DNA from 2 places in the Streptomyces sp. JH34 genome. Region 2 is predicted to be linked to the other one. Evidence: riboswitches for the same ligand, from Rfam matches in the RefSeq annotation. Region 2 holds a riboswitch; the other holds the start of a gene.

Region 1 (7,338 bases), 3.0 Mb from region 2:
CTTCGAGCACCGACGGGTCGGGCTTCTCCCACATCCCCCGGGACTCCGCCTCCAGGAGGCGCTCGGCGATGCCGTGGAGGGCCCAGGGGTTGGCCTGCTGGAGGAATTCGCGGTTCGTGGGGTCGAGGACGTACGTCTCGGTCAGCTTGTCGTACATCCAGTCCGCGACGACGCCCGTCGTCGCGTCGTAACCGAAGAGGTAGTCGACCGTCGCGGCCAGCTCGAAGGCGCCCTTGTAGCCGTGGCGGCGCATCGCCTCGATCCACTTGGGGTTGACCACCCGGGCGCGGAAGACCCGGGACGTCTCCTCGACCAGCGTGCGCGTACGGACCGTCTCGGGGCGGGTCGAGTCCCCGATGTACGCCTCGGGAGCGGAGCCCTTCAGCGCGCGCACGGTCGCGACCATGCCGCCGTGGTACTGGAAGTAGTCGTCCGAGTCCGCGATGTCGTGCTCACGGGTGTCGGTGTTCTTCGCCGCCACCGCGATCCGCTTGTAGGCGGTCTCCATCTCGTCGCGGGCCGGACGTCCGTCCAGCTCACGGCCGTAGGCGTAGCCGCCCCACACCGTGTAGACCTCGGCGAGGTCGGCGTCCGTCCGCCAGTCGCGCGAGTCGATGAGCTGGAGCAGCCCCGCCCCGTACGTCCCCGGGCGCGAGCCGAAGATACGGGTGGTGGCGCGCCGCTCGTCGCCGTGTTCGGCGAGGTCGGCCTGCGTGTGGGCGCGTACGAAGTTCCGCTCGGCGGGCTCGTCGAGCGAGGCCGCCAGGCGTACGGCGTCGTCGAGCAGGCCGATGGTGTGCGGGAAGGCGTCGCGGAAGAAGCCGGAGATCCGCAGCGTGACGTCGATGCGCGGGCGCCCCAGTTCCTCGTACGGGATCGCCTCCAGACCCGTGACGCGTCGCGAGGCGTCGTCCCAGACGGGGCGGACGCCGAGCAGCGCGAACGCCTCGGCGATGTCGTCACCGGCCGTGCGCATCGCGCTGGTGCCCCAGAGCGAGAGGCCGACCGAGGTGGGCCAGTCACCGTTGTCCGCGCGGTAGCGCTCCAGGAGCGAGTCGGCGAGGGCCTGGCCGGTCTCCCAGGCGAGGCGGGACGGGACGGCCTTCGGGTCGACGGAGTAGAAGTTACGGCCGGTCGGCAGGACGTTGACCAGACCGCGGAGCGGGGAGCCGGACGGGCCGGCGGGAACGAAGCCGCCGTTCAGCGCGTGGACCGCGTGGTCCAGCTCGTCCGTCGTCGCGGCGAGGCGGGGCACGACCTCGCGGGCGGCGAAGTCGAGGATGTCGGCGACGGCCTGCGGGTGCCCGGCGGCCACCACGGCGACGGCCGCCGGGTCCCAGTCCGCGTCGTCCATCGCCTGGACCAGCGCGCGGGCCTTCTCCTCGGTCTCGTCCGCCGCGGTGCGGGTCGCCGCCGACTCGTCCAGGCCAAGTGCCTCGCGCAGGCCCGGCAGCGAGGCCGTGCCGCCCCAGATCTGCCGGGCGCGCAGGACCGCGAGGACCAGGTTGACGCGGTCCTTGCCGGCCGGGGCACTACCCAGGACGTGCAGGCCGTCGCGGATCTGGACGTCCTTGATCTCACAGAGCCAGCCGTCGAGATGCATGATGAACTCGTCGAAGCCCTCGTCCTCGGGCCGGTCCTCCAGGCCCAGGTCGTGGTCGAGCTTCGCCGCCTGGATGAGGGTCCAGATCTGGGCGCGTACCGCCGGGAGCTTCGCCGGGTCCATCGCGGCGATCTGGGCGTGCTCGTCCAGGAGTTGTTCGAGGCGGGCGATGTCGCCGTAGCTGTCGGCGCGGGCCATCGGCGGCACGAGGTGGTCCACGAGGGTGGCGTGCACCCGGCGCTTGGCCTGGGTGCCCTCGCCCGGGTCGTTCACCAGGAACGGGTAGACCAGCGGCAGGTCCCCCAGTGCGGCGTCGGGGCCGCAGGCTGCGGAGAGGCCTGCGTTCTTGCCGGGCAGCCACTCCAGATTGCCGTGCTTGCCGAGGTGGATCATCGCGTCCGCGCCGAAGCCGTTGTCGTCGGCGGACGCGGCGATCCAGCGGTACGCGGCCAGGTAGTGGTGCGAGGGCGGCAGGTCAGGGTCGTGGTAGATCGCGATCGGGTTCTCGCCGAAGCCGCGCGGCGGCTGGATGAGGATGAGCAGGTTGCCGCGGCGCAGGGCCGCGAGCACGATGTCGCCCTCGGGGTTGCGGGACCGGTCGACGAACATCTCGCCGGGCGCCGGGCCCCAGTGCTCCTCCACGGCCTCGCGCAGTTCGGCGGGCAGCGTGGCGAACCAGCGGCGGTAGTCGGCCGCGGGGATCCTGACCGGGTTGCGGGCCAGCTGCTCCTCGGTGAGCCACTCCTGGTCGTGGCCGCCGGCCTCGATGAGCGCGTAGATCAGCTCGTCGCCGTCGCCGGAGACCAGGCCGGGGATCTCCTCCTCGGGGCCGAAGTCGTAGCCCTCCTCGCGGAGCCTGCGCAGCAGGGCGACGGCGCTGGCGGGGGTGTCGAGGCCGACCGCGTTGCCGATGCGGGAGTGCTTGGTCGGGTAGGCCGACAGGACCAGCGCGATCCGCTTCTCGGCCGCCGGGATGTGGCGGAGCCGCGCGTGGCGTACGGCGATCCCGGCGACCCTGGCGGCGCGCTCGGTGTCGGCGACGTACGCGGGCAGACCGTCCTCGTCGATCTCCTTGAAGGAGAACGGCACGGTGATCAGACGCCCGTCGAACTCCGGCACCGCGATCTGGGTGGCCGCGTCGAGCGGGGAGACACCCTCGTCGTTCTCCTCCCAGGCGGCACGCGGGCTGGTGAGGCAGAGCGCCTGGAGGACCGGGACGTCGAGGCCGGTGAGGGCGCCCGCGTCCCAGGACTCGTCGTCCCCGCCGGCCGACGCGGTCGCGGGCTTGGTGCCACCGGCCGCGAGGACGGTGGTCACTATGGCGTCCGCTGCACGGAGTTCGTCGATGAGTTCCGGTTCGGGCGACCGGAGCGAGGCGACGTACAGCGGGAGGGGGCGGGCGCCCGCGTCCTCCACGGCCGCGCAGAGCGCCTCGATGAACGCGGTGTTCCCGCTCATGTGGTGGGCGCGGTAGTAGAGCACCGCGACGGTCGGGCCGGTGACGTCACGGGCGGTCCGCTCCAGCGGGCCCCACGCGGGGGCCGGGGCGGGCGGCTCGAAGCCGTGGCCGGTGAGCAGCACGGTGTCGGAGAGGAAGCGGGCCAGCTGCTCCAGGTTGGCGGGTCCGCCGTGCGCGAGGTAGGCATGCGCCTCCGCCGCGATGCCGATGGGCACGGTCGACGCGGCCATCAGCTGGGCGTCGGGGGCCTGTTCACCTGTCAGCACGACGACGGGCCTGCCGGTGGCCAGCACCTGGTCCAGCCCCTCCTGCCAGGCACGGACACCGCCGAGGAGGCGTACGACGACGAGGTCGGCCTCCTCCAGCAGCTGCGGGAGGTCGTCGAGGGCGAGCCGGGAGGGGTTGGCGTAGCGGTAGCTGACCGGTCCCTGCGCGGCACGGGCGCTCAGCAGGTCGGTGTCGGACGTCGACAGGAGCAGGATCATGCGGCGTCAGCCCTCCTCGGGGTGTCCACGCCCCGGGCAGTGTCGGATCAGCTGCTCGGGCGGGACCGAGAGCCTGGGAAAGGGAGTTCCTGACTCGCACGGCCGGTGGGCCGGGCTCACAGTGGCGGGACCGCGCCGGAATCTCACCGGGCTTCCTCCCAAGTCGCCGTACGGCGATGGCGGACCGAACGGACCGCCGCTAGGCATAGTAGGCGGGAGGAGGGGGGTCCTGACCAGACGGCCCCCGCCCGGGCCCCGGACAGGGGGCCGGTGTCCCGTAGGTCACAGTGACCGTAGGGGTGCGTCACGGTCACGGTCGGTATGCTCGCCGCCATGTCCGCCTCCCCCCTTCCGCCCCGTTCTCCGGGCGACGCGTGTGCCCGGAGCAGCGGTGACGCCTGCCCCGGCGCGCTGCGTCTGCACCGGGCGGACGACGGTGCGCTGGCGCGGATCCGCATACCCGGCGGGGTGCTGACGCCCCGCCAGGCAGATGCGCTGGGACAGGCCGCCGAGCGCCTCGGTGACGGTGAGCTGCATCTCACCTCCCGCGGAAACGTGCAGCTGCGCGGGCTCGCGCCGGACTGCGGTGCCGAGCTGGCCGGGCTTCTGCACGAGGCCGGACTGCTCCCCTCCGAACGTCATGAACGCGTGCGCAACGTCGTCGCGTCCCCGCTCTCCGGGCTCGACGGCCTCGGGTCCGTCGACGTCGGACCGTGGCTGACCGGCCTCGACCGTCTGCTGTGCGGAAGCGCGGGCGCGACGGCGCTCTCCGGACGTTTCCTGTTCGCCCTCGACGACGGCCGCGGCGATGTGGACGCCCTCGGAGCCGACCTCACCCTGCTGGGCCAGGACGACGGCGACGCCCTGCTGCGCGTCGGGCACGTCGACGAGGTACTCCGCCTCCCCGCCGCCGAGGGCCCCCGCGCCGCGCTGACCGCCGCCGAGGCCTTCCTCGACTCCGCCCGGGAGACCGGCGCCTGGCGGGTGAAGGACCTGCCGGACGCAGCCGCCGCCGCGCTGCCCGCCGAGGTCCTCCGCCGGCTGCGGCGGACGGGGACCACCGTCACGACGGGCCGCCGACCCCGCCCCCTCGAAGCCCTGCCCCCGGCCCACGGGCCGGTTCCGGGCAGCCACCGCGAGGCCGCCCTGTCCGTCGGTGTGCCGCTGGGCCGGCTGGTACCGGCCCAGTGGCGGCTGCTGTCGGGCGCCGGGGAACTGCGCCTCACCCCGTGGCGCGGAATCGTCGTCACCGGCATCGGCCCCGGCCGGGCGGACAGCATGTCGGCCCGCCTCGCCGACGCCGGCCTGATCACCGGGCCCGGCTCCCCGTGGGCCGGGGTAGGCGCCTGCATCGGCCGGCCCGGCTGCGCGAAATCGCTGGCCGACGTGCGGACCGAGGCGGGGGCCGCCGTCGGACCTGCCGGACGGCTCCCTGTGTACTGGTCCGGGTGCGAACGCCGCTGCGGCCATCCGCACGGGGAGTGGATCGACGTGGTCGCCACCCCGGGCGGACACCGGATCTCCCACGTCCGGGGGGACCTGGCCACCGCGACGGCGACGGTACGGGACGACCCGGCGGCGCTGGCAGCGGCCGTGGCGACGGCCCGGGGCGCACGCACCTGACCACCACGCATGACCCCCTGTCCGGCCCCCTCTCCGACCTGTTCGGCGGGGAAGACGAAGAAAGCGACAGCACTGTGCACCAGTACGAGAAGGACGGACCGGCGATCTACCGCCAGTCCTTCGCCACCATCCGCGCGGAGGCGGATCTGGCAGGGCTGCCCGCCGACGTGAGCCAGGTCGCCGTCCGCATGATCCACGCCTGCGGCATGGTCGACCTCGTACGCGATCTCGCCTTCTCGCCGAACGTGGTGGCCGACGCCCGCGCGGCCCTGCGCTCCGGCGCACCGATCCTGTGCGACGTGGCCATGGTCGCCAGCGGCGTCACCCGCAAGCGGCTGCCCGCGGACAACGAGGTGATCTGCACCCTCTCCGACCCGGCCGTCCCCGGGCTGGCCGCAGAGCTGGGCACCACCCGCAGCGCGGCCGCCCTGGAGCTGTGGCGGGACCGGATGGAGGGCGCGGTCGTCGCCGTCGGCAACGCGCCCACCGCCCTCTTCCGGCTGCTGGAGATGATCGAGGAGGGCGCCCCGCGCCCCGCCGCCGTCATCGGAGTGCCCGTCGGTTTCATCGGGGCCGCCGAGTCCAAGGAGGCCCTGGCCTCCCACCCGTCCGGGCTGGAGCACCTCGTCGTACGGGGCAGGCGTGGGGGCAGCGCCATAGCCGCCGCCGCCCTCAACGCGATCGCCAGCGAGGAGGAGTGAGCGTGCCCGAGCAGCAGCGCGCAGGCGGCACGGGCCGGCTGTACGGCGTCGGGCTCGGCCCCGGCGACCCGGCCCTGATGACGGTGCGGGCGGTGCAGATCATCGGCGAGGCCGATGTCGTCGCGTACCACTCCGCCCGGCACGGCCGTTCCATCGCCCGCTCGATCGCGGCGCAGTACATCCGCGCCGACCACATCGAGGAGGCGCTGGTCTACCCCGTCACGACGGAGGCCACGGACCACCCCGGCGGCTACCGCGGCGCGCTGGACGAGTTCTACGCCGAGGCCGCGGCCCGCCTCGCGGTCCACCTCGACGCGGGACGCACCGTCGCCGTGCTGGCCGAGGGCGACCCGCTCTTCTACGGCTCGTACCAGCACATGCACAAGCGGCTCGCGGACCGTTACGACACCGAGGTCATCCCGGGCGTCACTTCGGTCAGCGCCGCCGCCGCCCGTCTCGGCACGCCGCTCGTCGAGGCCGAGGAGGTGCTGACGATCCTTCCCGGCACCCTGCCGGAGGAGGAACTGACCGCGCGTCTGGCGGCCACGGACTCCGCCGTGGTGATGAAGCTGGGCCGGACGTTCCCCGCCGTGCGCCGCGCGTTCGAGGCGTCGGGGCGGCTCCCCGAGGCGCGGTACGTCGAGCGCGCCACCATGGCCGGCGAACGGACCGGCGACCTCGCCGACACCGACGCGGACTCCGTGCCGTACTTCGCCGTCGCCGTGCTGCCGAGCCGGATCGACGCGCCCCGCCCCGAGCGGAGCCCCGGTACCGGCGAGGTCGTCGTGGTCGGCACCGGGCCGGCCGGACCGCTGTGGCTGACGCCCGAGACCCGTGGGGCGCTGGCCGCAGCCGACGACGTGGTCGGCTACACGACGTACCTGGACCGGGTGCCCGTCCGTCCCGGCCAGCGGCGCCACGGGTCCGACAACAAGGTGGAGTCCGAGCGCGCGGAATTCGCCCTCGACCTGGCGCGCCGCGGACACCGTGTCGCCGTGGTGTCCGGAGGCGACCCCGGGGTCTTCGCGATGGCCACCGCGGTCCTGGAAGTGGCCTCGCAGGACGCGTACGCGGACGTCGCCGTGCGGGTGCTGCCCGGGGTGACCGCGGCCAACGCCGCCGCGGCCAGGGCCGGTGCGCCACTGGGTCACGACTACGCCACCATCTCGCTCTCGGACCGGCTCAAGCCCTGGGAGGTCGTCGCCGGCCGGCTGCGCGCGGCGGCCACGGCCGACCTCGTCATGGCGCTGTACAACCCCGGTTCACGCAGCCGGACATGGCAGGTCGGCAAGGCCCGCGACCTGCTGCTGGAGCACCGCTCCCCGGACACGCCCGTGGTGCTCGGCCGTGACGTCGGAGGCCCGGCGGAGAGCGTGCGCACGGTGCGGCTGGGCGACCTGGACCCGGCCGAGGTGGACATGCGGACGATCCTCATCGTCGGCTCCTCGCAGACCCGGTGGGTGCACC
Region 2 (7,338 bases):
CCACCCCGCCGTAGGTGGGATCCGTGACGAGCGACATCGTCAGGATGCCCGCCTCGTCGAGCCGCGCCATCGCCTGACTGGTCGTGGCCATCTGCATCAGGGCGAGGGCCCCTTCCTGCATCCGCGCCCCGCCCGACGCGGTGACGAGCAGGAGCGGTGTCCGTTCCCGCAGCGCGGTGTCCGCCGCGTGGGCGATCAGTCCGCCGACGGCGCTGCCGAGACTGCCGCCCATGAAACGGAAGTCCATCACCGCCACGATCAGCGGCAGTCCCCGGACGGTGCCGCGGGCGCAGAGCACGGCCTCGTCCAGACCGGTGCGCTCGCGAGCCTCCCGCAGCCGCTCGGGATAGGCCCGCACGTCGACGAACCCCAGCGGGTCCCCGGTCCGTACCGGGTGCACGAGCGGTTCCACACCACCTGGGTCGAGGAGGCCGGCCAGCCGCTCCGGCGCGGTCAGGGGACCGTGCCGCCCGCAGTGGGGGCAGACCCGGTCGTTGCGGACGAACCGCTTGCCGTAGACGGGGGCCCGGCAGCCGGGGCAGAGGACCCAGTCCGGTACATGGGTGTCCGGGGGCGGAGCAGTCGTGGTCATGGCCGCCAGTGTGGCCACCGGCCTTCCAAGTCCGCTCAAGCCGGACTCGAAGGCGCGACGGCTGCCAGATAGGAGTCGATGACCTGCCGGTAGTAGCAGGGCCCGAAGCCCAGCTCCGCGGCCTTCGGGACGAGCCCGTGCATCCGCTCGGTGGACACGGGTCCCTCCGCGGGTACGTCGACGGTGTGGTGCTCGGCCACGACACCGGTGCGGTGTTCGAGGTGGCCGACGATGTCCTCCACGGCCGCCTCCCAGCCGGAGGCGATGTTGACCACCTGCCGCGAGACGTCCTCGTGGAGGAGGCTCTCGAGCAGGGACACGGCGTGGCGGACGTCGATCAGGTCACGGCGCGCTCCCCGGTGGACGCGGACGCGGCCCCGCCGGACCTGTGCGACCAGCGAGGGCAGGAACTGGTGCGGGCGCTGTCCCGGGCCCACCGGGTAGGCGAGACGCAGGATCAGGTGGTCCGCGCCCGAGTTCCTGATGACCTCCTCCATGGCAAGTTTGTGTCTGCCGTACGGGGACGAGGGGCGTACGGGGCCGTCCTCCCGCCCGGCACCATGCCGTAGCCCGTACATACCGGCGGACGAGGTCGAGAAGTACACGAGTCGCCGGCCGTTGCGCAGGCACCGGCCGAGAGTGTCGTACAACAGTGCGGCCTCGCGGGCGAACTGGTCCTCGGCGACGCCGTCGCCGCTGGACACGCCGGCCGCGAAGGCGACGACACGGGGGTGCGATCCGGCGAGCGGCCGGATGCTGCGCGCCAGGAAACCGTGGCCGATGATGCGCATGTGTGGCTCCTATGCGGCGCGGGGGGCGGGAGCATCCGCCCGTCGGATGCGCTCCACCAGGTCGGCTTGGCGAAGGATCTGCTCTCCGTACCCGGTGAGGTCACCACCGCCCAGGGCGGTGCCGGCGAAGGCGGTGACGATGTTGGCGAAGTGGTCGTCGGCCTCGAGTGTCAGTTCCTCGGTGCCGTCCTTGTCCTCGATGCGCACCACGGGCCGCAGGTCGGGCGGCGGGGTGAACGCCCGGTCCAGTGAGAGGAGGCCCTCGCTGCCGCAGATGCGGTAACGGCACTGGTAGGCGTGGGCCATGCCGAAGGTCAGCTGGGCGGTGGTCCGGTCCGAGGACAGCAGCGCCGCCCCCGCCAGGTCGACCCCGCCGGCCGGACCGGTGGCCAAGGGGGTACCGGTTGCGGGCGCGTCGCTCATGAGCACGGCGCCCACCACGGACAGGCCCGGGCCGCAGAAGTACTGCGCCGCCCGGACGGTGTAGACGCCCAGGTCGAGCAGTGCACCGCCGCCGAGGCCGGGACGGTTGCGGATGTCGTCCGCGGGAAGCGGCGGGATGGTGAACTCGGCTGCGAAGGAACGCGGTTCGCCGATGCGTCCGGCGGCGACGAGCTCGGTGACGCTCCGGTGGACGGAGTGGTGGAGGAACATGAAGCTCTCCATCAGCAGCAGTCCCCGTCGTCCGCCGAGGGCGACGAGGTCCCGGGCGTCGGCGGCGGTCGTGGTGAGCGGCTTCTCCCCGAGGACATGTTTTCCGGCTTCCAGAGCGCGCGCGATCCATGGGGCCCGCAGCGCGGCGGGCAGCGGGATGTACACGGCGTCCACATCGGTGCGCCGCAGCAGTTCCTCGTATCCCGTGACCGTCCTCCACCGCTACGGCGTACCCGGCAACGAGCGCCTCGTCGTCCTGGTCAGCGACGGCGCGCACTACGCGCCGATCCCCGACGACCGCAGCGGCGAAACCGTCTCCGGCACCCAGGACCCGGTGTCGCTCATGGAGGACCTGCACGCGGGCCTCGGCATTCGTCTGCACGCGGTCGGGATCAGCGACGAGGCCCTGTTCGACCGTTGGTGGCAGGCACAGCGGCACCGTCCCGACTGGACTCCGCAGGCCCACGAGAGCATGGTGCCCAACCACCGGATGCTGGTCGACCTGGTGACCGTCGCCGGCGGCGACCGGCAGCGCATCGGCGGCCTGGACGTCCTGGAGAAGTACTTCGCCGAGCTGGGGAGCGGAGTCGTACGGGCCGTGGGGCGCCCGGCCCGTCCGCGCCTGCCCGCCTTTCAGCTGACGCCCGAGCGGCTGGCCGCGGAACCCCAGCCCCGAGTCGCGACCGATCCCCGGCAACGCCGCACCTGGGAAGCGGCTGCCGAGGACACCCTGGTCGCCTACAGCAGGGTCTGCGAGGCGTCACGGGCCCGCCTCGGCTACCAGCTGCTCCGCTCCTCACCGCCCGACGACTTCGCCCGCCTGCGCCGACAGTGCGTCGACCGCGCGGACTTCACGGCCTGGCTGTCCGTGGCCTACCAGGTCTTCAACGAGCGCCTGCACGCCCCCCTGCGCATTCCGAGGAAGGATCCGGCGAAGGTACTGGATCTCCCTCAGCTCGCGGCGGCCTTCTGGGACGGCCGCATGTCCCAACTGCACGAACTGCGCAACTTCTACCATCACGACCGTGACATGGAGGAGCGGGCGGAGCGGAACCGTGTCGCGGGAGGCATCATCCACAAGCACACGGGCAGCTTCGCCCCGCTGGAGAGCGACGCCGACGCCTGGCGCGCACTGCAACTGGGGCTGGTGCGTGACCTGGCGGCCCTCCTCAACGAGGCCCACGCGATTCTCGACGCGGCACCGGAACCCGAGGCGGCGGCGGAGGAGCCCGCACACGCCCCGCAGGCCGGTCAGGCCCAGGCGGGCGGCATCCGCGTCAAGTCGCAGGGCTACGACTGAGCCCGCACCGCCCGGCTTCGTCCGACGGCAGCTCCCTCGGGGCCGCCGGGGCGGGTGTGGAGCGCGTAGGTGGCAAAGGCGTGCCGGACGGTGCGGCAGAGCTGTTCGCTCCGTTACTCCGACCGCTCCGACCGCTCCGACCGCTCCGGCCAGCGCCTACCCCACTCCTTGACCACCCGGTCGCCGACGGCGAGCGACCGGTACGTCCGGCCGTTCACCTCGATGCTGAGCTCCCGCCCCTCGTCGGTGCGGATGTGCATCATGTAGCGGCCCGTCGGGCCGTAGGTACCGGTCGAACTGCTCACCCCCCGGCCGGTGACCTCCCCGGAGTAGGCGTCCTTGCTCTCGCGCGACCCGTGCGCGGCGATCATCGCCAGGACCAGGGCGAGCGGGCCGAAGGAGAGGAGCAGGACAACGGTGTTCGACATGTGCGACCCCCCGCATCGACGACGGCACAGGCCATCCACGGCAGCGTACCGGTCTTGTGGGCACCCGCCCAGAAGGCATATCGGAAAGGGCTGTTCGGCCCCGGTCCGGCGTCAGGGCTGACTCATAACCGGCCTGGTCGCGGTGACAGCACTCGCGGGCTGTGCCGGCGTCGAGTACCGGGAGGACATGTGCAGCGACGGTGAATACCCCGTCCTGTCCGTGGGCGGAACCGGCTCCGCCTGTGTCCCGGACGCGGAGGAGCCGTCCTCGGGATTCGCGCGGTATCCGGAGGGCAAGGTGCCGCAGCAGGTCGACGACAAGTGGGACGTGTACTGGGACACCCACACGCTCGACGAGGACGGGACCGTCGTCGACGCTCCGGAACCGGGCTGACCCGGGAAAGCCTGCCCCCCGGAAGCCAGGAGGCCGCTCCGCCGCCTCCGTCCCCGCGAAAACGCCCTGGTGGCCCGTGCGTGCGCTGGCCGCACACCGTACCGCGGTGACAGCATGGAAGAGGCGGACAAGGAACAGCGTCAGGAGCAGCCATGGCTACCCGCCCGTCCGATGCCACGCAGAATCCGAGGACGGTCGTGGGTGTGGACGGCTCGGAACACGCCAGGACCGCCATGCTCTGGGGCGCGGCGGACGCCGCGAGGCATCGTCGACGTCTGCTGCTCGTGCACGCCGCCGACCTCGACCGCCTGGACCGGTTCGCGTCGTTCGAGACGTCCGAACATCTGCGGGACAACGGCAACGCCGTCCTGACGACGGCGGCGGAGGAGATACGCGAGCGGTTCCCCGAACTCGACGTCGACGTCAAGCTGAGCCGCAGGAAGCCGGTTCCCGCTCTCCACGCGTCCGTGAGGCCCGGCAGCACGATCGTCGTCGGCAGCAGGGGGTCCGGCGGATTCGGTCCTCTGCTGCTGGGCTCGACGGGCCTGGAGGTCGTCGTCGGCAGTCCCGCGCCCGTCGTGGTCGTCCGCGGGGAGTTCGAGCGCGAGGACGCTCCGGTCACGGCCGCCGTGCGGGACGAGCACGACGCCCGGTGGCTGGTCCGTGCCGGACAGGAGGCACAGGCCCGCAACAGCCCCCTCCGGCTCGTGAGCGTGCGCGGCCTGCTCGCACGCTTCGGTGGGACGGCGCGGGACGAGGCCGGGGGGTCCGCGGACCCCGACGAGCGGCTCCTGGCCGACCTGGCGTCCCGGATCCATGAGAGCGCGCCCGGTCTCGCCGTACGCACCGAGGTGGTCGCGGCCCGCTCCGCGGCGTCCGCGCTCGTCGACGCCAGCCGGCACGCGGGTCTCCTGGTCATGGGAAGCCATGAGCGGCGCGGCGCCTCCGTACTGGGACTGGGCCACGTCGTGCACGCCCTCCTGCACCACTCCCGGTGTCCGGTCCAGATCGTGCCGTACCGGCATGACGAGGAGAGGGGCGTCGTGGAGGAAGGGCTCAGGGACGACGAGGGCTGAGGCCGGCAACCGCGAGCGGGCCCGCTTGTCATGTTCACCCACGTGGGACTACTGTCGCCACGCCTTGGTGAACGGGAAATCCGGTGTGATGCCGGTGCGGCCCTCGCCACTGTGATCGGGAAGTCCGGCTCCGGCCCTCACGGGCAGCCACTGGGTCCTTGTGACCCGGGAAGGCGGAGTTCGGGCGGTGTCACCCGTAAGCCAGGAGACCGGCCAAGGCACTTCAACCATCCACGAGGTGCTGGAGAGGGTCTGCTGAGTCATGCACATCGCCGAGGGTTTTCTGCCTCCGGCGCACGCGATCGCCTGGGGTGTCGCGTCCGCGCCGTTCGTCGTCCACGGAGTCCGGTCACTCACGCGTGAGGTCAGGGACAACCCTGAGAGCACGCTGCTCCTGGGGGCCTCCGGGGCCTTCACGTTCGTTCTCTCCGCATTGAAGATCCCTTCGGTGACGGGAAGTTGCTCCCATCCCACGGGTACGGGACTCGGGGCCATCCTGTTCCGTCCGCCGATCATGGCGGTCCTGGGCACGATCACCCTGCTGTTCCAGGCCCTGTTGCTGGCCCACGGCGGTCTGACCACGCTCGGAGCCAACGTCTTCTCGATGGCGATCGTCGGCCCCTGGGCCGGATACGCGGTCTTCAGACTGCTGCGCCGGTACGACGTGCCGGTGATGGTGGCGGTGTTCTCCGGCGCGTTCGTCGCCGACCTGTCCACCTACTGCGTCACCAGCGTGCAGTTGGCACTCGCCTTCCCGGACCCGAGCAGCGGGGTCCTCGGCGCGCTCGGCAAGTTCGGCTCCATCTTCGCGGTCACCCAGATCCCGCTCGCCGTGAGTGAGGGGCTCCTGACCGTGCTGGTGATGCGGCTTCTCGTGCAGTCCAGCAAGGGAGACCTGACCCGGCTCGGCGTGTTCCTCGCCGGTAGGCGGGCCCGCACGGAGAAGGCCGAGACCGAGGCGGTGGCCCGATGAACAAGGACACGAAGATCAACGCTCTTCTCCTGACCGTGGTGGCCGCGCTGGCCGTCCTGCCGCTGGCCCTGGGGCTCGGCGACGGCGAGGAGGAACCGTTCACGGGCGCCGACGCCCAGGCCGAGACGGCGATCACCGAGATCGATCCCGATTACGAACCCTGGTTCTCGCCGCTGTACGAACCGCCGTCCGGCGAGATCGAGTCGGCCCTGTTCGCCCTTCAGGCCGCGCTCGGCGCCGGCGTCCTCGCCTACTACTTCGGCCTGCGGCGCGGGCGACGTCAGGGCGAACTCCGCGCGACGGCGGAGCAGGAGAGAGGTGGCACCGGGGGCGGTGCCGGGGAGTCGACGGCCCGGAGGACCTGAGCGAACATGCTGCCGATCGACGCGGCGGCGCACAGCAGTCGCTGGCGCCGCCGCCATCCCCTGGACAAGGCCTCACTCGGTCTTGGGTTCACGGTGCTGGCCGTCTCGCTGCCGCCCTGGCCCGGGGCCGCCCTGGTCCTCGTCACCGCTCTGGCCGTGCTGCTGGGGCCGGCGGGCGTGACCGCCCGTCACCTGTGGCGGGCGTACCGGGTTCCTCTGGGTTTCTGCGTCACCGGGGCCGCCACGCTCCTCGTACGGGTCGGCGGGCCGGACGGGTTGCTCGCTCTCGACCCCGGTGGGCCCGTACGCGCAGGTGAGCTGCTGCTCCGTACCTCAGCCGCGTCCCTCGGGGTCCTGCTGTTCGCCTTCACCACCCCGATGTCCGATCTGTTGCCCCGCCTGGTCGGGGCGGGGGTGCCCGCGCCGGTGGTGGACGTCGCCCTGGTGACGTACCGCATGAGCTTCCTCCTCCTCGATTCGGTGCGCCGGATCCGGGAGGCGCAGGCGGCCCGGCTCGGCCACACCACCCGGGCCGCGACCTGGCGCTCCCTGGCGGGGCTCGGAGCGACCGCGTTCGTCAGGGCGTTCGACCGTGCGGCTCGGCTCCAGACGGGGCTTGCGGGGCGCGGTTACGACGGGACCCTGCGCGTCCTGGTGCCCGAGGCCCGCGTCTCCGTCCGGTTCGTGGCGCTGAGCGTCCTCCTGCTCGCGGCCCTCACCGTCCTGACCTTCGCCCTGGAAAGGCCGCTGTCATGAGCGAATCCG

Evidence for each region. A riboswitch is a leader RNA that binds a small molecule or an ion and turns the genes downstream of it on or off. The one in region 2 is predicted to bind cobalamin.
Region 1: linked by a shared signal. The riboswitch ahead of cobN (cobaltochelatase subunit CobN) and the one ahead of LWJ43_RS02715 (energy-coupling factor ABC transporter permease) in region 2 are both predicted to bind cobalamin.

What each region holds. Positions count from the first base shown of each region.
Region 1 covers NZ_JAJSOO010000001.1:3,514,559-3,521,896, forward strand. The annotation lists gene cobN (cobaltochelatase subunit CobN) at 1-3,547, opposite strand, end outside; cobalamin riboswitch at 3,612-3,760, opposite strand; gene cobG (precorrin-3B synthase) at 3,869-5,170, shown strand; gene LWJ43_RS15615 (precorrin-8X methylmutase) at 5,245-5,871, shown strand; gene cobJ (precorrin-3B C(17)-methyltransferase) at 5,868-7,338, shown strand, end outside.
Region 2 covers NZ_JAJSOO010000001.1:555,048-562,385, forward strand. The annotation lists gene accA (acetyl-CoA carboxylase carboxyl transferase subunit alpha) at 1-592, opposite strand, end outside; gene LWJ43_RS02685 (NAD-dependent epimerase/dehydratase family protein) at 628-1,383, opposite strand; gene LWJ43_RS02690 (Gfo/Idh/MocA family protein) at 1,393-2,202, opposite strand; gene LWJ43_RS02695 (hypothetical protein) at 2,243-3,337, shown strand; gene LWJ43_RS02700 (DUF7489 domain-containing protein) at 3,451-3,765, opposite strand; gene LWJ43_RS02705 (SCO0607 family lipoprotein) at 3,899-4,159, shown strand; gene LWJ43_RS02710 (universal stress protein) at 4,312-5,235, shown strand; cobalamin riboswitch at 5,284-5,467, shown strand; gene LWJ43_RS02715 (energy-coupling factor ABC transporter permease) at 5,498-6,208, shown strand; gene LWJ43_RS02720 (energy-coupling factor ABC transporter substrate-binding protein) at 6,205-6,573, shown strand; gene cbiQ (cobalt ECF transporter T component CbiQ) at 6,580-7,329, shown strand; gene LWJ43_RS02730 (energy-coupling factor ABC transporter ATP-binding protein) at 7,326-7,338, shown strand, end outside.